One region of the Lysinibacillus sp. FSL R7-0073 genome, then DNA from elsewhere that is predicted to be linked to it. Evidence: riboswitches for the same ligand, from Rfam matches in the RefSeq annotation. Region 1 holds a riboswitch; each other region holds the start of a gene.
The links. Region 1 has a riboswitch for cobalamin ahead of MKY88_RS06695 (glutaredoxin family protein). Riboswitches for the same ligand answer to the same signal wherever they lie in the genome.
Positions count from the first base shown of each region.

Region 2: another riboswitch for cobalamin. It lies ahead of MKY88_RS02750 (ABC transporter substrate-binding protein); the one in region 1 lies ahead of MKY88_RS06695 (glutaredoxin family protein).
Region 3: another riboswitch for cobalamin. It lies ahead of mmgD (citrate synthase); the one in region 1 lies ahead of MKY88_RS06695 (glutaredoxin family protein).

Region 1 is NZ_JBBPAS010000001.1:1,407,037-1,411,368, reverse strand. Features, by position in the region: gene nrdE (class 1b ribonucleoside-diphosphate reductase subunit alpha) at 1-1,818, opposite strand, end outside; gene nrdI (class Ib ribonucleoside-diphosphate reductase assembly flavoprotein NrdI) at 1,815-2,174, opposite strand; gene MKY88_RS06695 (glutaredoxin family protein) at 2,171-2,395, opposite strand; cobalamin riboswitch at 2,513-2,690, opposite strand; gene MKY88_RS06690 (NAD(P)/FAD-dependent oxidoreductase) at 3,314-4,219, opposite strand.
Region 2 is NZ_JBBPAS010000001.1:563,460-567,791, forward strand. Features, by position in the region: gene MKY88_RS02740 (class I adenylate-forming enzyme family protein) at 1-309, shown strand, start outside; gene MKY88_RS02745 (acyl-CoA dehydrogenase family protein) at 311-1,978, shown strand; cobalamin riboswitch at 2,038-2,220, shown strand; gene MKY88_RS02750 (ABC transporter substrate-binding protein) at 2,364-3,335, shown strand; gene MKY88_RS02755 (FecCD family ABC transporter permease) at 3,332-4,332, shown strand, end outside; gene MKY88_RS02760 (adenosylcobinamide amidohydrolase) at 4,330-4,332, shown strand, end outside.
Region 3 is NZ_JBBPAS010000001.1:2,496,322-2,500,653, reverse strand. Features, by position in the region: gene MKY88_RS12350 (ABC transporter ATP-binding protein) at 1-653, shown strand, start outside; gene MKY88_RS12345 (NUDIX hydrolase) at 701-1,186, opposite strand; cobalamin riboswitch at 1,418-1,612, shown strand; gene mmgD (citrate synthase) at 1,802-2,923, shown strand; gene MKY88_RS12335 (bifunctional 2-methylcitrate dehydratase/aconitate hydratase) at 3,022-4,332, shown strand, end outside.

The DNA.
Region 1 (4,332 bases):
ACTATCTGCATAATCACGAACCTCGACACGCTCTGTACAAGGAGAGATGGATGCCGTACAGCTACGAATATACGAAATACTGCCAGTTGGTGCTATAGCTAAACGATATGAATGAAATAGACCATATTTCATTACATCTTCCTTTAATAATTCCCACATTTTATTAGTGATGATTGGAATGTTCCCAAGTGCTTTTAACACAGCAGGTGATAGCTCTTCCTCATTCTTATTTACATATTGATCAAAATAGCTACCTGAAGCATAATCGCTATCTTCAAATCGGTAGAACGTTTCTGCTTTTTCTTTAGCCATTTCCATCGATGATTTAAGAGAATAATAGTTCATTGCTTCCATAAAGCGATCCATGAAATCAATAGAATCTTTCGAGCCATACATGATGCCCTCCGTAACAAGATGTCCATGGAGATTCATACAACCTAGCCCTACTGAGTGCATTAATCGATTCGCTTTTGCCACCGATGGGACATTTTTAATATATGTCATTTGTGACACATTCGTTAATAAGTGCATAGCTGTATCGATTAATGTTTCAAAATCATTTACTTTACTCGCTGCATGAATATCAATTGACCCTAAATTACACGACACATCTAACCCATATTCGTTCGGTTGATCTTGATCTGTAATGATACTAGTTTCTTGCACTTGCAAGATTTCAGTACATAGGTTTGACATTTTTACGCGACCGATATTTTTTAGTGGATGTACGTCATTGACATTATCATCAAAAATTTCGAAAGGATAACCTGATTCAAATTGAGCTTTTTTCACCTCAGTATAGAGTCTACGCGCATTCAAACGTTTAATTTTACGGATTTTAGGATTATCAAGTAGTTCATAGTACATTTCTGAAATTGAAATTTCCGACATTCGTTTACCATAAACTTTATAAATATCATATGGACTAAATAACACTATATCTTTATCACGTTTCATCAGATCGAAGAATATACTTGGAATAATTATTCCTGTTGATAGTGTTGCGAGGCGAATTTTATCATCAGCATTTGGTTTTTTTGATGAAATGAAATTCTCTATATCTGCATGGAAAATATTTAAATAAACTACTCCTGAGCCATTTCGTTGACCGAGCTGATTGGAATAACTAAATGAGTTTTCTAATAGTTTTGCAACTGGGATAACACCACTTGCACGATTTAGTATTTCTTTAATTGGATCACCCAAAGGACGTAAATCCGTTAAGTTGACCCCGACCCCTCCGCCTAGACGTGATAGCTCTAAACAATAACCAATATTTTCAGCAATACTATTCATAGAGTCATCCATTGATAATTTAAAGCAACTTACTAATTCACCACGGGCTTTTTTCCCACTATTTAAGGCAGTAGGTGTTGCAGGCTGATAGGCTTCCATCATCGCTTCTACAGAACGTTTTGCTAGTACAGTGTTCCCTTGTGCTAAGTACAAGGCAATAATGACAATACGGTCCTCATATTTTTCTAAAATTTCTTCCCCATCACGACTTTTCATAGCATAGCTGTCATAAAATTTGCTAGCACTCATAAATGATGGGAAACGGAAATTATAATCATATGCTTTTTTGTACAGCTTCTTTATAAAATCCATCTCGTACAAGTCGATAAAATCCTTTTCGTAGTATCCCTCATCAACTAAATAGCGGATTTTTTCCTCTATATCTATAAAATAACGTAAACGTACGTTGACATATTCTAAAAAGTAGCGGCGAGTAGCCTCACGGTCCTTTTCTAACTCTAGTAGCCCCGTTGTACTATAACGATTCAGAACGTCATTATTAAGCTTTAAATATGTTTTCATCCCATTACCCTCTTTTCATAAAACGTTTGTATTGCTTCATAATCTGTTTGATTGCCACGTAAATCTAATTTCCTCACTAAGGGTACATGATAGGTAGTAGCAATTTTCTCCCCAGCACCGCCAAATACATTATGTCCGAAGTTACTATTGCCACTAGCAACTACTCCTTTACAAAAATCTCTGTTTTTTTCTAAAAAACGTTGCACTTTTGCTGGAATGTCACCTAAGCCATCTGTATATGTAATTAAAAGGTAAGGCTTATTCAAGCTTAATTCCTCAGAGAGTTCAATAGATTCTGCCCTTAATTTAGATACTACATTACGGACATTTCCTGTACGACTAGCGTAAACGATCATAGTGTAATCATCTCAATACGAGAAACAATTTCCTGCACATCGCCTATAAATGTTTCATCCACCTCTAAAACAGGCACACTTAAAAAACCTGCATCTATAATTGTTTGTTTAGCTTGTTCATCATGATCAATATTAACAATTTCTGCTTCAAGTCCTGCTCGTTGTAATTCAGATTTTACCCAAAGGCATTTTGGACAGATTGTTTTCGTATAAAGTTTCATAGTAATCCCTCTTTTCATAAAATAAAAAAGCTACCTCTACTAGAGAGATAGCTTAAATGGAAACGTTAACATACTAAAAATACTGACGTTCCCATCTCTTAATCCCCGAAGAAATGATAAATTTGTTTTATATAGGCAGGTCTCCTGGCTTTGCTTCAATCTCTGATTTCCTTCCCATGCGAATGCACAGTGGTTACAATCATCGTCAGCTTTACAGTTGCGGGGACAGCGTCGGAATAGTACCGAACTTCCCTATTAAACTACATATAGTAGTACCCACATAAAACGAACACAATATATTGTTTTTCGATAGTTTTAAGTGTACCATCCTTTATATAAAAAGTAAATCGAGAAATAAAAGTTCATCAATTTGAGACTATTCGTATTTTCTGACATAACCTTGAACGAAAGAACTAAAACATAATTATATAAAAATAGAACTATGTAAGCGATAGCATTATTTTATTAAAAAATAGGAAGTAAAATAATAGTCGCTTATTTACCTAAAAACGTTGCCCTAAAGAAATTTTATTCATAAAAAAGGCATCTTTCCTTTACAGTAAAGATGCAATTATGACTTAAGCTATGAGTATGATGTAAATCATGCACCCTACTCCATACATCCTATCCTCGTAGATTTTTTCGTTGTACGAGTCTAAAGTAGGACTCCTCCCTTACGATCATCACAAATTTTCCTTCGTCATAACATAACGCCGACTACTAATATGTGCTCAACAAACAGGTGAGAGGCAACCAACCGTTCTTCCCTTTTAAACTAATTTATAATGAATGTGTACATTTTCTAGTTATTCTATATTTATTTATAGTATAACATAACCAAGTTCATTCTCCTCCAGCTTGACTAGTCATATTAAAAATAGCTGATGAATTTCATGTACTCATCAGCTAAGCATTGACTTAAAATCTTTCTATTGTTATATCCATGTTTATGCTTGAAGCAGCCTTAAATCCTTCCGCAGCAGCAATCATTAAAGAAGAGGGACCACCCTTTTCCGTTTCACCTGCAACATATATTCCAGCTGCTGTTGTTCGTCCAGCCCCATCAGTCATAATTGATCCGTTTTCATCAACTTGACAATTTAGCTGTTTAGCAAATTTATTTGGACGATAAAAACTTGGCACAACAAATCCACCAGCTCTTAAAATATTTTCACCTGTTTCTAATTCAACACTATATAAGTTACCATCATCTCCATGTAAATCTTTAATAGCATTTGTATACACCTTAATTTTTTTATGTTCAAAATCATTTTGAACCTTATCGGAAAGTTGATGACCATTCGTAAAAACGATTAAATCCTGTGACCAATTAAAAACCAATTTCGTCATATGACAAATATGCTCCTCGTTTTCTGCTATGATAGCCAATGGCTTGTCTCTCAGCTCCCAACCATCGCAATAAGGGCAGCTAAACAAACTTTTACCATAATATTGTCTGATTTGCGGTAGAGGAAATTCCTCTTGTATTCCAGTAGCTAACAGTATTTTTTCAGATACATAGGATTTATTTTCCGAAGTATTGACTAGAAATAAACCAGTTATATCATCTTTAATTATTTCGATGACGGTTTGATCCATCATTGTTATAGAAGGGTAGGATTCTATATCTTTACTTGCGATATTCTTAAATTTTTGTGGCTTTATCCCATCTCTTGTTAAAAAGCCATGTGACTCCTGAGTTACACGATTTCGATTTGTTCCATTATCAAATAGTACAACCTTTCTGCGCGCCCTTCCTAATGTTAAGGCAGCACTTAACCCAGCAGGGCCTCCACCTATAATCATACAATCATATTTATTCATCATTATTTCCCTCCACATCACAATACATTACAGACCTTTAATATCCGTAATTAAGGCAAAAGACATCGCAAATTATATGTATGATATCTTTTTCATTTGTTAAGCCAACAAAA
Region 2 (4,332 bases), 840 kb from region 1:
CGAAAAAAAGATGTGATTATTTCGGGTGGAGTCAATATTTATCCGAAAGAAATTGAAGATTGCCTTTTAAGCTTTGAGGGGATATTTGAAGCGGCAGTGGTTGGTGTTCCACATCCACAATGGGGAGAGACAGTGAAGGCTGTTTATTCCGCTAAACAGGATATTAATGAAGAGGCTCTAAAAGATCATTTAGAGGGGCAGCTTGCTAAGTATAAAATACCGCGTATTTTTGAAAAAGTGGAAGCGCTACCAAGGAATGCTTCGGGCAAAATTTTAAAACAATCTTTGAAAGGACAAGAGGTGAGATAGCATGAAAGTTTTACAACAGGAAATAGCAGGCACAAGCAATTTCTTTACAGATGATGATACGCTTCAAAAAGTGTTGGAAATGATGCTGGATAAAGAATTTTTATCTTATGCGCATCGGGAATTGATGGACTTTGGTGAGCTATGTGCGGGTGCTATAGACGTGAGAGCGAAACATACTGATCGACAAGGAGAGCCTCGCCTTCAAAGGTATAATGCCTATGGCGAAGAGGTTTCAGAGGTATGGGTCAATGACGGCTACAAAAAAACAATCGAGGAGACATATAATACGGGGATTGTTGGCTATGTACATAAAGATATTCCCCAACTAGGTCACAAAGGGAATTATGTCTATAGTTTTGCACAAGGTTATTTACTGTCACATGCGGAGCCCGGTTTTTATTGCCCTGTGACGTTAACGATGGCCACTGCCTATTTATTAGACCATTATGCAGAGGAAGAAGTTAAGCAGCGCTTCTTACCGCATGTTTGTGCAACAGGCGATATGGAGCTATATGAGGGAGCCACTTTTTTAACAGAGCGACAAGGAGGCTCGGATGTTGGTGCGAATGTAGTAGAAGCAAAACTTGTGGGGAATGAATACCGCCTCTATGGTGAAAAGTATTTTGCCTCCAATGCAGGGATGTGTGGGGTTGCAATGGTATTGGCACGAATAGAGGGTGCACAAGCAGGCTCTAAAGGATTAACTCTATTTGCAGTTCCTTGGCGTAATGAAGATGGATCGGCTAACCATCTTCGTATTCGACGACTAAAGGATAAATTAGGTGTGAAAGCCGTTCCATCTGCTGAGGTTGAGTTTGATGGAGCACTTGCTTATGTAGTTGGTGATCAAAATAAAGGGATTTATTATATGCTGGAGGCGCTTAATTTATCAAGAATTTGTAATGCTGTGGCATCCATTGGTATTATGCGCCGTGGCTTCTTAGAGGCGAAGCACTATGTGTCAAATCGATATGCCTTTGGTAAACCTTTAACACAGTATCCTATGATCCAGGATACATTGGGTAAATATGCCGCTAAGCTGCACGTAGAAGTAGCCACGATTTTTGATCTTATTCAATTATACGATAAAGTGACAAGTGGTCAGGGAACAGAACAAGACATCATCATGAACCGTTTATATATTGCCATTATGAAAAAGGAAACGGCAGAGCAGGCGGTCCATTATGCAAGTGAAGCAATTGAGCTACATGGCGGGAATGGCTATATTGAGGACTTTGTAACACCACGCTTACTGAGAGATGCGCAAGTGTTGACGGTATGGGAGGGTACGGCTAATATACTAGCTTTGGAGCTTATTCGCTTAGTGGATAAATACAGGGCACATGAATTGTTTGTTCAAGAGATGAGCGAGCGATTAGAAGTATTAACAGACCATTCATTAGTGAAAATCGTTCAAGAGCAATTAACTAAACTATCGGCAACCTTACAAGTTTTTAGTGCGCTCGATGAAGCAACAAAAACGTTTGAAGCAAAGGATATTGCCAAAAAAATGGCTCAATTATATGAAAGTATCATAGCAGTTGAGTGGGCACAAAAATTTGGTGGGAAATATGAAAAACTAGCAGATGTTTATTTAGAGCAGACTTGGTCATTACGAACAATTGGTGCTCCGATGAAAACCGTACAGTATTTTGCTGAAATTGTCTAACAACCTTTGGAGTCGCCTTGATATAGAGGCGACTTTTTTTAATTTCATGTATAATAAAATCAACTGAATATTATAAAGGTTCTTTACTTATGTAAAGTGAAAAGGGAAATCGGTGTAACTCCGATGCGGTCCCGCCACTGTAAGTGTGAGTTTTTTCAAATGATGCCACTGAAGCTTTCGGGAAGGCTTGAAAAAATGTAATGAGCACAAGCCAGGAGACCTGCCTTTATAGCATAGACATGACAGCCTACGAGGATAGGATGGTGGATTTTGTATCAGTTTTTTGGTGCGATTTTGACCCCTCATCATTCGAAGATGAGGGGTCTTATTTTGATGAAGAATACTTCTAATACAGGAGCGCACAAATCAACGAAGGAGGATTCACATGAAGAAATTTTGGAAAATAGGGGTATCGGCATTTTTAACGATAGGGTTGCTAGCAGCTTGTGGACAAGAGGCAAAAAAAGACAATTCCACAACTACAGAGGAGCAAACACAACAAGAAACATCTAAGGCGGAAGAAGCAACATTCCCTATGACTATAACGGATGCTATTGGGAAGGATATTACACTAGAGGCTCCTCCTGAGAAAATAGTGTCACTTATTCCAAGTAATACAGAAATATTGTTTGGCCTAGGTTTAAAGGATGAAATAGTAGGGGTTACAGACAACGACGATTATCCACCAGAGGTAGCTGAAAAGGATAAGGTTGGTGGCATGGAGTACAATATTGAACAAATTATTGCCTTAAAGCCAGATATCGTTTTTGCACATGAATCTAGCATGTCTCTTTCGGAATCAGCCATAGCACAGCTTGAATCGGCGGGCGTGAAAGTATTTGTTGTAAAAAATGCCCAAGATTTTAATGAAACCTATACAACGATTGAACAGCTTGGGCGTGCCACAGGGAAATTACCAGAAGCTGAAAAAATCATTGCTGACATGAAAGCGAAAGTGGAAGAGGTACAGGCGAAAGTGAAAGACGTTGAACCTAAGAACGTTTTTGTAGAAGCCTCTGATGAACCTAATATTTATACAGCTGGACAAGGCACATTTATGAACGCAATGCTGGAGATGATCCATGCAAAAAATGTAGCAGCAGACGGTGATAATTGGTATGAAATTGGTGCAGAACAAATTATCACAAAAAATCCAGATGTCATCGTGGTGACATATAGTTATGTACCTGATATTTTAACAAAAATACCGAAGCGTGCTGGTTTCGATACAATAAATGCAGTGAAAAATAATGCTATTGTGCAAGTAGATGAAAGCATAACAAGCCGTCAGGGACCACGTTTAGCGGATGGCCTTGAGGAATTAGCAAAAGCTATCTACCCTGAGGTATTTAAGTGAAAAAAGTAGCAACAGCCTATGTATTAACATGTACGCTTCTTATCATTAGCATCTGGTGTGGCGTCGCTATAGGCTCTGTTCATATTCCGATAGAAGTGCTGTGGAATCAGTCAGTTGATGAAACAGCTGCCAATATCTTTTGGAAAATTCGCCTTCCCCGTGTGCTTTTAGCGGGGCTAGTAGGAGCTTCTCTCGCCATTGCGGGAGCGGCTTTCCAAGGCTTGCTCAAAAATCCATTAGCAGATCCATATACATTAGGTATTTCATCTGGTGCTTCTGTCGGCGCAGTCATGACAATCTTTTTTAGTATTTCTATACCTGTTGTAGGCTTGTATGCCTTACCTACCTTTAGCATGATAGGCGCGATCATTACAATGGTGATAGTGATGAGCTTTGCTAGAGTAGTGGACCGTTCTTTAAAGATGGAAACACTGATTTTAACAGGTGTTATCTTTAGTTCATTTTTAGGGTCGTTAATCTCGTTAATGATTGCTTTATCGGGAGAGGAACTGCGCCAAGTAATCGGCTGGCTACTCGGTTCTGTTTCTATGCGTGGCTGGCCGTATGTTCAAATGATTATCCCATTTGTCATTGGTGGTTCCCTTATGCTGTGGACTCAGAGACGTGAGCTTAATGTTTTGTTATATGGGGAAGAAAGAGCGAAGCATTTAGGTGTCAATGTAAAGCGAAGTAAGTATTTGATTTTAGTAGGTGGCTCCATGCTAACTGGAGCAGCAGTTGCTGTTTCAGGCACAATTGGCTTTGTAGGGTTAGTTGTACCACATATGACAAGAATGATTTGGGGTTCTGATCACCGTCATTTACTTCCTTTATCATTTTTTAATGGGGCAACATTACTTATTATTTGTGATTTAGTTGCAAGAACCATCATCTTGCCAAGGGAACTGCCCATTGGTGTCATTACTGCATTTATTGGAGCGCCTGTTTTTTCCTATATTTTTTATAAGCAACGAAGAGGCAAGGGGGTACGGGCGTG
Region 3 (4,332 bases), 1.1 Mb from region 1:
GCACATTGGGCCGAATTATATTAGGAATGGAAAGACCAACAGCCGGGGAGGTTCTATTTCAAGGGGTTAATCTTTATGATGCCACTAGCCAACAGAAAAAAATGATACGGAGAGATTTACAAGCAGTCTTTCAAAATAGCTATCATTCATTAAATCCAAAGCACACCATTTTTCAAATTTTAGAGGAACCGTACCTAAATTTCGAGCATTATAGCTCAGCTGAGAGACATTTTAACGTAAAGGAATTACTTGATCATGTAGAGTTAGAAAAATCTATTGCCGAAAAGTATCCTTCCCAGCTTAGTGGGGGACAACAACAGCGTGTGAACATTGCAAGAGCGCTTGCCTTACATCCAAAATTAATTGTTTTAGATGAAGCCATTAGTAGTTTAGATATGATTTTGCAAAAACATATCATTCAATTACTACAGACACTACAAAAGGATTTGCAACTTGCCTACATTTTCATTTCTCATGACCTACAGGCTACACGCTTTATTTCAGATCGCATCCTAGTCATGCAAAATGGTCAGCTAGTAGAGGAAAGTATGAAAGGTGAACCATTTAAGCATTCCGCATCACTTGAGCTATGCAACGCGATTTTACCCACTCACCCTCGCGAAAGAATTCACAAGAATACTAGTTTGGAATAATCTGAAATACCTTTGCGAATAAAGTCCTTATTAAAATTCTTACATTGCTATTTGGAAAGCTTCGTAAAGGAGCTTTCGAACTCCCATATTTTGCCCTCTAGGTTGTTTAAGAGAGCGACCGTCCTCTGTTCCATATTATTCGGAAGTTCTTCCTTACTGAAATAGGTGAGGCTTAAGCTCTCACCATCTTTCATTTCCAATACACCCCTTACATGTTTAGCTCTATAAAGGTGAATGACTGTATAGATTTCATCGCCATTCGGATAACAGTAGTAATAATCAGGTCCTGTAAAAACACCGATAAACTCAAACTCTTTAGCTACGAGTCCAGTTTCCTCATAAAGTTCACGCGCAGCAACCTGCTCTAATGTTTCGTTTATATCCATTGAGCCGCCAGGTAATCCCCAATCCAATGTATCTGAACGATGTTGAAAGAGTATTTTCTTATCATCATTAACAACAACAACTGTCGAACCAACGCTTATAATCGGTCTATTACCGATAAGCTTTCTTAATTCTGTTATATAGCCCATCCCGTCACTCCTCGTTTCATCGTAATGCAAAACAAATCGCTTTTTTAAAGCAGACTTCATAAATATAGCTCCATTGGGATTGATTAACAATCTTTTTTTGAGCGAAATAATGCTTAAATATGCAGAATAGTTCGTCAAAAATGAAAAATAGCTTTTTATAATCAGTCTTTTCTGAATTTTACCTATATTGATTGTTTGGAAACCTCTATGTTAAGGTAAAAAGACAAATTGAATATGCTAAATTTTGGTGGTTCAAATGGGTTTGATTCCATTTGATTAAAAGGGAAGTTGGTGTGAGTCCAACACTGTCTCGCAACTGTATGTAGGAGTTCCATAACGAGACCACTGTTTTGTTCTTCAAAACGGGAAGGTGTTATAGGAATGTTGATGATAAGTCAGGAGACCTGCCGCTAAATAAGCATCAATTGACCTACGAGGATAGGGAGGTGTAGCTACTGTATGATGAGTGTGAATGGATGTAAGTTCACTGTTTTTTGTTCTGTCATACTTTTGTAGATTAACAACTTCTAAAGGGGTAGAAGTTGTTTTTTTGTTGTTCTTTCGAGTTTGAATGGTAACGCTTACAAGAATGATTAAACAAAGGGGTTGTAATCCATGGAGTTAACGTATTCACCAGGTCTTGATGGAGTTATTGCTGCGGAAACAAAACTGTCTTTCTTAGACGTAGTAGGAAGCCAAATTGTTATACGGGGCTATGATTTGATTGAACTATCTCAGCGATATTCCTATTTAGATATTGTCCATTTATTATTGCACGGAAACCTACCAACTACTGAGCAACAAGCTGACTTACAGGATAATTTGAAAGATAACTATCACGTTCCACAAGAGCTTTTTCAAATTTTTAACTTATTACCAAATGGGACACATGCTATGGACGGCCTTAGAACTGGAATTTCAGCGTTAGCAGGATATGATCAGCATATCAATGATCGTTCGACTGAAAGGAATGTAACACGAGCATATCGACTTTTAGGTGGAATGCCCAATATCGTTGCGAATAGCTACCGTGTATTAAATGGTCAAGAGGTAGTAGAACCGGATAGTGAGCTTTCATATAGTGCTAATTTTTATTACATGATTACTGGAAGAAAACCAACACCATTAGAAGATGAAATTTTTGACCAATCACTTGTTTTATATAGTGAACATGAAATGCCGAATTCGACCTTTGCTGCTCGTGTTATTGCTTCCACACAATCTGATCTGTATGGTGCTCTAACTGGTGCTGTCGCATCATTGAAAGGAAATTTACATGGTGGGGCAAATGAGGCAGTCATGTATATGCTGCTTGAAGCTAAGACTGCAGAAGGCTTTGAAGCGATGCTGAAAAACAAGCTTAAAAATAAAGATAAAATAATGGGCTTTGGCCATCGTGTCTATATGAAAAAAATGGACCCAAGAGCGCAGATCATGAAAGAAGCTTTGTATAAATTATGCTTGGAGCAAGGGGATGACCGCTTATATCACATGTGTGAAGCTGGTGAAAAAGTGATGGTGGAGGAAAAAGGTTTGTATCCAAATTTAGATTATTACGCTGCGCCAGTGTACTACATGCTGGGCTTACCAATCGAATTATATACGCCTATTTTCTTTGGCTCTCGAACGATCGGTTTATGTGCACATGTAATCGAACAACATGACAATAATCGATTATTTAGACCTCGTGTTCATTATATAGGCGAGCGTCATAACCTTGAAGAATTGTCGGTATAATCAAGTTTTAACAACTCGCCATAGAGCTGATGGACATTCTGACCAATGCCCATTAGCAAACTAGTATATCAAATTCATACCTTGAAAGGAAGATATAGATGATCAAAACGAATGAAAAAACGGCGACAGACCAGCTTCTTGTTGATATTGCGGATTACGTATTAAACACAAAGATTACGAGCGAAGAAGCTTACGAAACAGCTCGATATGTTTTATTGGATACGTTAGGTTGCGGCATTTTAGCTTTACAATATCCTGAATGTACAAAACTTCTGGGTCCTGTAGTACCAGGTACAGTTGTTCCAAATGGTACTCGTATTCCAGGAACATCCTATGTCCTTGATCCAGTAAAAGGTGCCTTTAATATCGGTTGTATGATCCGTTGGTTGGATTATAACGATACATGGTTGGCGGTAGAATGGGGGCATCCTTCTGATAATCTAGGTGGCATATTAGCTGTAGCCGATTATTTGAGTCGTGTACATGTTGCAGAAGGGCAAGAGCCTCTCCAAATAAAAGACGTTTTAGAAATGATGATTCAAGCTCATGAAATACAAGGAATACTTGCACTCGAAAATAGCTTAAATCGTGTTGGCTTAGATCACGTCTTATTCGTCAAAATAGCGACAACAGCTGTAGTAACAAAGGCTTTAGGTGGTACTCATCAAGAAATTGTCAATGCTTTATCAAATGCTTGGATTGATAATTCAAGTTTAAGAACCTATCGACATGCACCTAATACGGGCTCTAGAAAATCATGGGCTGCTGGCGATGCTACAAGCAGGGCGGTACAACTAGCAATGATGGCTGTGAAAGGGGAAATGGGCTATGCAACTGCATTATCTGCACCAGGCTGGGGATTCCAAGATGTGCTCTTTAATAAGCAAGAATTAAAGCTTGCGAGACCACTTGCATCTTATGTTATGGAAAATGTCCTCTTTAAAGTGTCTTACCCTGCAGAATTTCACGCTCAAACGGCTGCAGAATGTGCTGTTCATTTACATCCTGAAGTAAAGAATCGCCTAGCTGAAATTGACCGCATTGACATTACGACGCATGAATCAGCCTTACGAATTATCGATAAAGAAGGGCCTCTTCACAATCCTGCTGATCGTGATCACTGCCTTCAATATATTACAGCTATTGGTCTTATTTATGGTGACATTACAGCAGATCACTACGAAGATGAGGTGGCTGTAGACCCACGCATTGATGACTTGCGAAATAAAATGATTGTCGTGGAAAAAAGCCAATATACAATCGACTATTTGGACCCTGATAAACGATCCATTGCGAATGCTGTTCAAGTTTATTACAAAGATGGTACATCATCCGAGCTAATTGAGTGTGAATATCCTTTAGGACATCGTTTCCGCCGTAAGGAAGCATTTCCTCAGATCATTGATAAA